One region of the Micromonospora sp. DT227 genome, then DNA from elsewhere that is predicted to be linked to it. Evidence: riboswitches for the same ligand, from Rfam matches in the RefSeq annotation. Region 1 holds a riboswitch; each other region holds the start of a gene.

The links. A riboswitch is a leader RNA that binds a small molecule or an ion and turns the genes downstream of it on or off. The one in region 1 is predicted to bind S-adenosylmethionine.
Region 2: another riboswitch for S-adenosylmethionine. It lies ahead of thrC (threonine synthase); the one in region 1 lies ahead of ACLQ2W_RS13375 (ABC transporter substrate-binding protein).
Region 3: another riboswitch for S-adenosylmethionine. It lies ahead of ACLQ2W_RS24360 (aminotransferase class V-fold PLP-dependent enzyme); the one in region 1 lies ahead of ACLQ2W_RS13375 (ABC transporter substrate-binding protein).

Annotation. Positions count from the first base shown of each region.
Region 1 covers NZ_JBNCLA010000003.1:233,389-235,643, forward strand. The annotation lists gene ACLQ2W_RS13365 (acyl-CoA dehydrogenase family protein) at 1-55, opposite strand, end outside; gene ACLQ2W_RS13370 (PadR family transcriptional regulator) at 52-615, opposite strand; SAM riboswitch class IV at 749-859, shown strand; gene ACLQ2W_RS13375 (ABC transporter substrate-binding protein) at 1,104-1,967, shown strand; gene ACLQ2W_RS13380 (amino acid ABC transporter permease) at 1,998-2,255, shown strand, end outside.
Region 2 covers NZ_JBNCLA010000007.1:283,819-286,073, forward strand. The annotation lists gene ACLQ2W_RS24270 (winged helix-turn-helix domain-containing protein) at 1-134, shown strand, start outside; gene ACLQ2W_RS24275 (DUF4232 domain-containing protein) at 147-779, opposite strand; SAM riboswitch class I at 991-1,124, shown strand; gene thrC (threonine synthase) at 1,138-2,255, shown strand, end outside.
Region 3 covers NZ_JBNCLA010000007.1:304,139-306,393, forward strand. The annotation lists gene ACLQ2W_RS24360 (aminotransferase class V-fold PLP-dependent enzyme) at 1-1,161, opposite strand, end outside; SAM riboswitch class IV at 1,206-1,327, opposite strand; gene ACLQ2W_RS24365 (PrsW family intramembrane metalloprotease) at 1,351-2,255, shown strand, end outside.

The DNA of each region.
Region 1 (2,255 bases):
CGTCGAGGTCGGCGGGGTCGTAGTGGTGCGGGTGGAACAGCAGCGGGTCGCTCACGCGGGGGGCCTTTCCGGGTCGAGGTCGCGGAGGGTGGCCAGGACGTCGTCCAGCCAGGCCAGCACCATCCGCTCGTACGCGATGCCGCCGCGCAGCACCACGTGCTGCAACGCCGCCCGGGCGTCGGGTGCGGCGGAGCCGAAGTCGCGGCGCTCGCCGGCCAGGTAGCCGGCGAGGACGGTCTCGTGGTCGGCGCGGTAGCGCTCGACCTCGGCGACCAGGAGCGCGCGCCCGGCCGCGTCGTCGAACGCGGCGCCCCGGATCTTGACGGCCAGTTCGTGCCGGACCGCCTCCGGGCGCACCGGGGCGTGCAGCCAGCCGACAAGTGCGGCCCGGCCGGTCGGGGTGACCGACCAGAGCTTCTTGTCCGGCAGGCTCTCCTGACCGATCTCCTCACCGGTGATCCGGTCGTCCTCGGCGAGCTGTTTGAGGACCCGGTAGATCTGCTGGTGGGTGGCGGTCCAGAAGCGCCCGATCGAGCGGTCGAAGCGACGGGCCAGCTCGTAGCCGGAGGCGGGTTGCTCCAGCAGCGAGACGAGGATGGCGTGCTCCAGTGACATGCCGGCCATCTTGCTATGCACTTTGTTGCATAGCAAGAGCTAGTCCGGCAGGGAGTCGCCCGGTAAGGCACGGCCGTGAGGGTGGTCATAACGGCTGGACGACCGGCGCACCGGTGCTGCTAGCCTTTCGGCAGGTCATGAGCGCCAGCGTCAAGCCCCGGCTCGCTGGCCGGCAACCCTCCGCCACGGTGGGGTGCTCCGGGTGAGGACCAGGCGCCGACGGCAGTCGGCGCAAGCGTGGCCTGGCACCCAGGTCAGCACCAACCGGCCAGGGAGACCCGATGTTCGCACCGCCCCTCGTTCCGACCCGCCTCATGCTGGTCACGCGCCGCCACGTCGACCTGATGCGGGTGTGCAGCGACCGCTGTCGCGACGCGCGCTGAGCGACCGCTCCACCCTTTCCCCGATCCATCCTTCCGGCTTCGCCGTGCCCGGCGGCGCCGGCACCGGCACGCGTCCCGCGTGTCCGTCCACTCTGGAGAGACATCGTGCGTATCCGTACCGCCCTGACCCGCGTCGCCGCGCTCGGCGCCGCCGCCGTGCTCGCCGCCACCGCGCTGACCGCCTGCGGCGGGGCAGCCGACGACGCGGCCGACAACCCGTACGGCCTACGGCAACCCGGTGTGATCCGGGCCGGCACGCTCACCGACGCCCCGCCGAACGTCTTCCTCAAGGACGGCGAGTTCACCGGCTTCGACAACGACCTGCTGCGGGCCGTCGCCGGGAAGGTCGGTCTGAAGGTGGAGTTCGTCGGCACCGACTTCTCCGCGCTGCTCGCCCAGGTCAACAACCGCAAGTTCGACGTGGGCAGCTCCTCGATCACGGTCACCGAGGCCCGGAAGAAGACCGTCGACTTCGGTAACGGCTACGACTTCGGCTACTTCGGCCTGGACGTGCCGGCCGGCTCCGCGATCACCGGCTTCGACCAGCTCGCCGGCAAGCGCGTGGTGGTGGTCCAGGGCACCGTGCAGGACGACTTCGCCACGAAGGAGAAGCTGAACCCGGTGCGGGTGCCCGACTACAACGGCGCGGTCAACCAGCTCAAGGCCGGCACCGCCGACGCCTGGATCGCGCCCGCCGAGATCGGCGACAAGTCCGCGGCCGACAGCTCCGGCAAGATCAAGGTCGCGGCGAAGCAGCTCAGCCCCGCGCCGACCGCGTACGCGGTGGCGAAGGGCAACGACAGGCTGCGCGAGGCGCTGGACAAGGGCCTCGACCAGGTGATCGCCGACGGCACCTGGAGCCGCCTCCAGGAGCGGTACTACCCGGGGCGGCCGATCCCGGCCGACTTCACCCCCGGCAGCGGATCGGTAGCCGTGCCGTCGCCGTCGGCGGCCTCTGCGAACCGGTAACCGGGCACGAGCGGGACGGACGGAGCGGACATGGATCCACTGAGCACCCTCTGGGAGACGTTCTTCGACTGGGGGTCGATGCGCGAGGCGCTGCCCGAGATGCTGACCGTCGGGCTGCCGAACACGCTGATCCTGGCCGCCTCCGCCGCCCTGCTCGGCTCGGTGCTGGGCATGCTGCTGGCGGTCGCCGGCATCTCGCGTACCCGCTGGTTGCGGTGGCCGGCCCGGGTCTACACCGACGTGTTCCGCGGCCTGCCGGCCGCGGCCACCATCCTGCTCATCGGCGTC
Region 2 (2,255 bases), on a different contig from region 1:
CCAAGGAGTTGGCTGACCTGTATGAGGTGGGCAGTCAGTCGACCGTGCGGCAGGCCATCACGATCCTGATCGAGACCGGAGAGTTGTACGGCCACCAGGGCCTGGGTGTGTTCGTGCCGGACGCTGCCGAGTGACGGGCTGACCGGCTACAGCGGATTGTCCGGCGTCTCGACCGGGGAGGGCGGGGCGCTCGGCGTGACCGGTTCCGTGGTCGGGTCGGCGTCGCGGCGCTTCCAGGCGCTGACCCCGAGCCGGCCGGTGTTGCCGAGGTCGATCGTCCCGTCCATCGCCACCGCGTACGCCGGCCTGCCGGCCACCGGCGCGACGTCGAGCTGAGCGCCCTCGGTGGCCTCCACGGTCGGATCGGTGAACGTGTTGCGCCAGAGCAGCGCGGCGCCGGCCCGTTCGCCGGGGCGCAGCACGAGCCCTGTGGGTGGGGCGTCGAAGCCGGAGGTGATCCCCGTCGCGCCCGGGATGATCGTGACCTTGATCGGGTCCCCGTCGGCGTCCCGCAGGCTGACCGCCGGGTAGCCGCGCAGCGCGTACGGCTGGGTTCCGCAGTTGACCAGGTCCAGGCCCATGGCCCGCAACCCCATCGCGGCGCTCACCCCGAGTTCGGTGATCCGGATGCCCTCCGGTGCGCAGGCCACCGAGGGGGACGGCGCGACCTCGGCGCCCGGCCGCCCGGGCAGCGGCTCGACCCGGGACGGCATCGCGGTACAGCCCGCCAGCAGCGCAACCCCCGCGAGCCCCCCGACCCGGCCAACCACCCGTCGCATCCGGCGATCATCCCACCCCACCGCCCGCCCCGTGGCCCACCACCTCCCGGCGATCATGAAGTTGACCGCGGGCACCGTCCGATTTGTCGCCGCCAACTTCATGATCGACCGAGGTCAGGGGTGGGAGGCGGGGTCGGTGGGGCGGCCCAATGCGTGAGACCCGGGGTGGCGGGGCGGTGGGCGGCGCATAGAATCGGCGGCACAACTGCATACCTCATCCAGAGGGGCTGAGGGATACGGCCCGACGACGCCCCGGCAACCACCCGCACGCTCGACGCCGAGCGCCCTGCGGGCAGGTGCCAATTCCGTCCCCGCCGCACCCGGCGATGCGGGGAAAGATGAGAGGAATTTCCTCGACATGACGTCGACGCTCTCCGCCGTCCCCGGCATCGACACCTCCCGCAGCCCGGCCCGCGCCCTGGTCTGTCGCGCCTGTTCCGCGCGCTACCCGCTGGCCGCCCAGCACGCCTGCTACGAGTGTTTCGGCCCGCTGGAGGTCGACTACGACACCGCCGCCCTGGCCGCCGTCACCCGGGAGCAGATCGAGGCCGGCCCGAACAGCATCTGGCGCTACGCCGCCCTGCTCCCGGCCGGTCAGGACCCGGCCACCCGGGTCACCCTCGACCCGGGGCTCACCCCGCTGGTCGCCGCCGGTCACCTCGCCGCCGAGCTGGGCATCACCGCGCCGCTGTGGGTGAAGGACGACAGCGCCAACCCCACCCACTCGTTCAAGGACCGGGTGGTGTCGGTGGCGCTGACCGCCGCCCGGGCGCTCGGCTTCACCCGCTACGCCTGCGCGTCCACCGGCAACCTGGCCAACTCGGTCGCCGCGCACGCGGCCCGTGCCGGTGTGCCGTCGGTGGTCTTCATCCCCAGCGACCTGGAGCAGGGCAAGGTGGTCACCACCGCCGTCTACGGCGGTGACCTGGTCGCCATCGACGGCTCGTACGACGACGTGAACCGGCTCTGCGGCGAGCTGGTGGAGACCGACGAGTTCGAGGACACCGCGTTCGTCAACGTGAACGTGCGGCCCTTCTACGCCGAGGGCTCCAAGACGCTCGGCTACGAGGTGGCCGAGCAGCTCGGCTGGCGGATCCCGGCCCAGGTGGTGATCCCGATGGCCAGCGGCGAGCTGCTCACCAAGATCGACAAGGCGTTCACCGAGCTGGTGGAGATCGGCCTGGTCGAGGCGCCGGCCGGCGGCTGGAAGGTGTTCGGCGCGCAGTCCGCCGGCTGCAACCCGATCGCCACCGCGCTGCACGACGACCGCGACACCATCGTCCCGGTCAAGCCGACCGGCATCGCCAAGTCGCTCAACATCGGCGACCCGGCCGCCGGCCTCTACGCCCTGGAGGCGGTCCGCCGCACCGGCGGCTGGATGGAGTACGCCGACGACGACGAGATCCGCGCCGGGATCACACTGCTGGCGCGGACCACCGGCGTGTTCGCCGAGACGGCCGGCGGCGTGACGGTGGC
Region 3 (2,255 bases), on a different contig from region 1:
GGCCGAGCGGGCGGCGGCCTCGGTCAGCAGGCGGCGGGTCAGCGGATGGGCGCAGAACAGGCCGTCCCGCACGCCGATCCGGTGCCGGGCCGCCAGGTGCGCGGCCACCTCGGCGGAGTCCCACCCGGCGACCACGAAGCTGACGATGCCCACCCGGGGCGAGTCCGGGCCGAACGTGCGCAGCTCCACCACGTCCGGCAGCGCGGCCAGGCCGGACCGCAGCCGGGACAGCAGCGCCTGCTCCCGGGCGTGCTGCGCGGTCCGGTCCGCCGCCGTGAACGCCGCGCAGACCGCCGCCAGCGCCACCGCGCCGAGCAGGTTCGGCGTGCCGCCCTCGTGCCGGGCCGGGCCGGTCACCCACCGCACCTCGTGGGTGGCCGCGCCGACGTGACCCGTGGCCCCGCCGCCGGCCAGGTACGGCGCGGCGGCGTCCAGCCAGTCCGCGCGCCCGACCAGCACGCCGGCGCCGAACGGGGCGTACAGCTTGTGGCCGGAGAGCGCCAGGTAGTCCACGTCCAGCGTGGCCACGTCGACCGGGGCGTGCGGGGCGAGCTGCGCGGCGTCCACCAGGACGCGTGCGCCGTACCGGTGGGCCACCCGGGCCAGCTCGGCGACCGGCCAGCACTCGCCGGTGACGTTGCTGGCGCCGGTCACCGCGACCAGCACCGGCCGGCCGGGCCGGGCGTCGCGGGCCAGCTCGGCAAGCGCCAGGCTCAGCGACCGGACCGCGCCGGCCGGGCTGTCCGGCACCGGCAGCCGGACCGAGCCGCGCGGCCAGGGGAGCAGGTTCGCGTGGTGCTCCCCGCCGAACGTGACCACCGTGGTGCCGGCCGGCAGCGCCCGGGCCAGCAGGTTCACCGCGTCCGTGGTGTTCCGGGTGAAGATCACGTGGTCGGTGGGACGCGCGCCGACGAAGTCCGCCACGGTCTGCCGGGCCCGCTCGTAGGCGAGCGTGCAGCGCCGGGACAGCGCGCCCGCGCCGCGGTGCACGCTCGCGTACCAGGGCAGCAGCTCGGCCACCGCGTCGGCCGCGGCCCGCGCGCACGGCGCGCTGGCGGCGTGGTCCAGGTTGATCTCTCCCGGTACGCCGAGCACGCCGAGCGGGTCCGGCCGGACCGGAACGGGCAGCGTGGGGATGGCGGGTACGAGGGTGACGGTCATGGCGGAGCCTCCGGGTAACCGGGGACCCCGGGGTGCCGGGACGGGGTCCGCGCTTGCCCAGCACGCGACACGGCGCTGGGCCCGGTCATCACCCGGGGCACCCCACCGCGAACTCGACGAGGGTTGCCGGCCAGCAAGCCGGGGCTTGACGCTGGCGCTCGTGACCTGCCCGGCAGCATAGCCGTCACGATGCGGCCGGACCAGTGGGGCGCGGGTGGCTACGCTGACCGCATGGCCGTCACCCCGCCCGGCGGAGCACCGCCGCCGCCCGCGCCCGCCGTCCCGCCGCCCGGGGCGTCGACGCCGCGCATGCCGCTGCGCCGGCTCGGCTGGCGGCGCTTCCTGGCGCTGGCCGCGGTGGTGCTGCTGATCGCGGCCGGCGCGCTGTTCATGGTCTTCACGCTGGGCGAGAGCCTGGGCGCGGAGGCGCTGCTGGTCGGCGTGATCGCGGCGATCCTGCCGGTGCCGGTGCTGGTGTCCTGCTTCCTCTGGCTCGACCGTTACGAACCCGAGCCGCTGAAATACCTCATCTTCTGCTTCGCCTGGGGCGCGTTCGTCTCCACCGCCATCTCGCTGCTGGTCAACGAGACCGGCGCGCGACTGTTCGAGGACCGCGGGTTGCCCGCCGCGCTGACCGCCGTGCTCGTCGCGCCGTTCATCGAGGAGCTGACCAAGGCGGCCGGCCCGATCCTGCTGCTGATCTTCCGGCGCCGGGAGATCTCCGGGATCACCGACGGGCTGGTCTACTGCGGGCTGTCCGCGGTCGGCTTCGCCATGGTCGAGAACATCCTCTACCTCGGCGGATACGGCTACCGCACCGGCGTGGAGGAGTATGGCCCGGCCACCGGCGCGCAGCAGGTGATCGCGATCTTCATCGTGCGGATCCTGCTCTTCGGCTTCGCCCACCCGCTGTTCACCTCGATGACCGGCGTCGGGCTGGGCGTGGCCGCGCGGACCGCCGACCGGCGGGTGCGGATCCTCGCCCCGCTCGCCGGCCTGCTGCTGGCCATGATGCTGCACGGCACCTGGAACCTGCTGCCGTCACTGGCCCAGGCCACCGGGCAGCAGGTGATCGTGCTCTACGGCTACCTCGG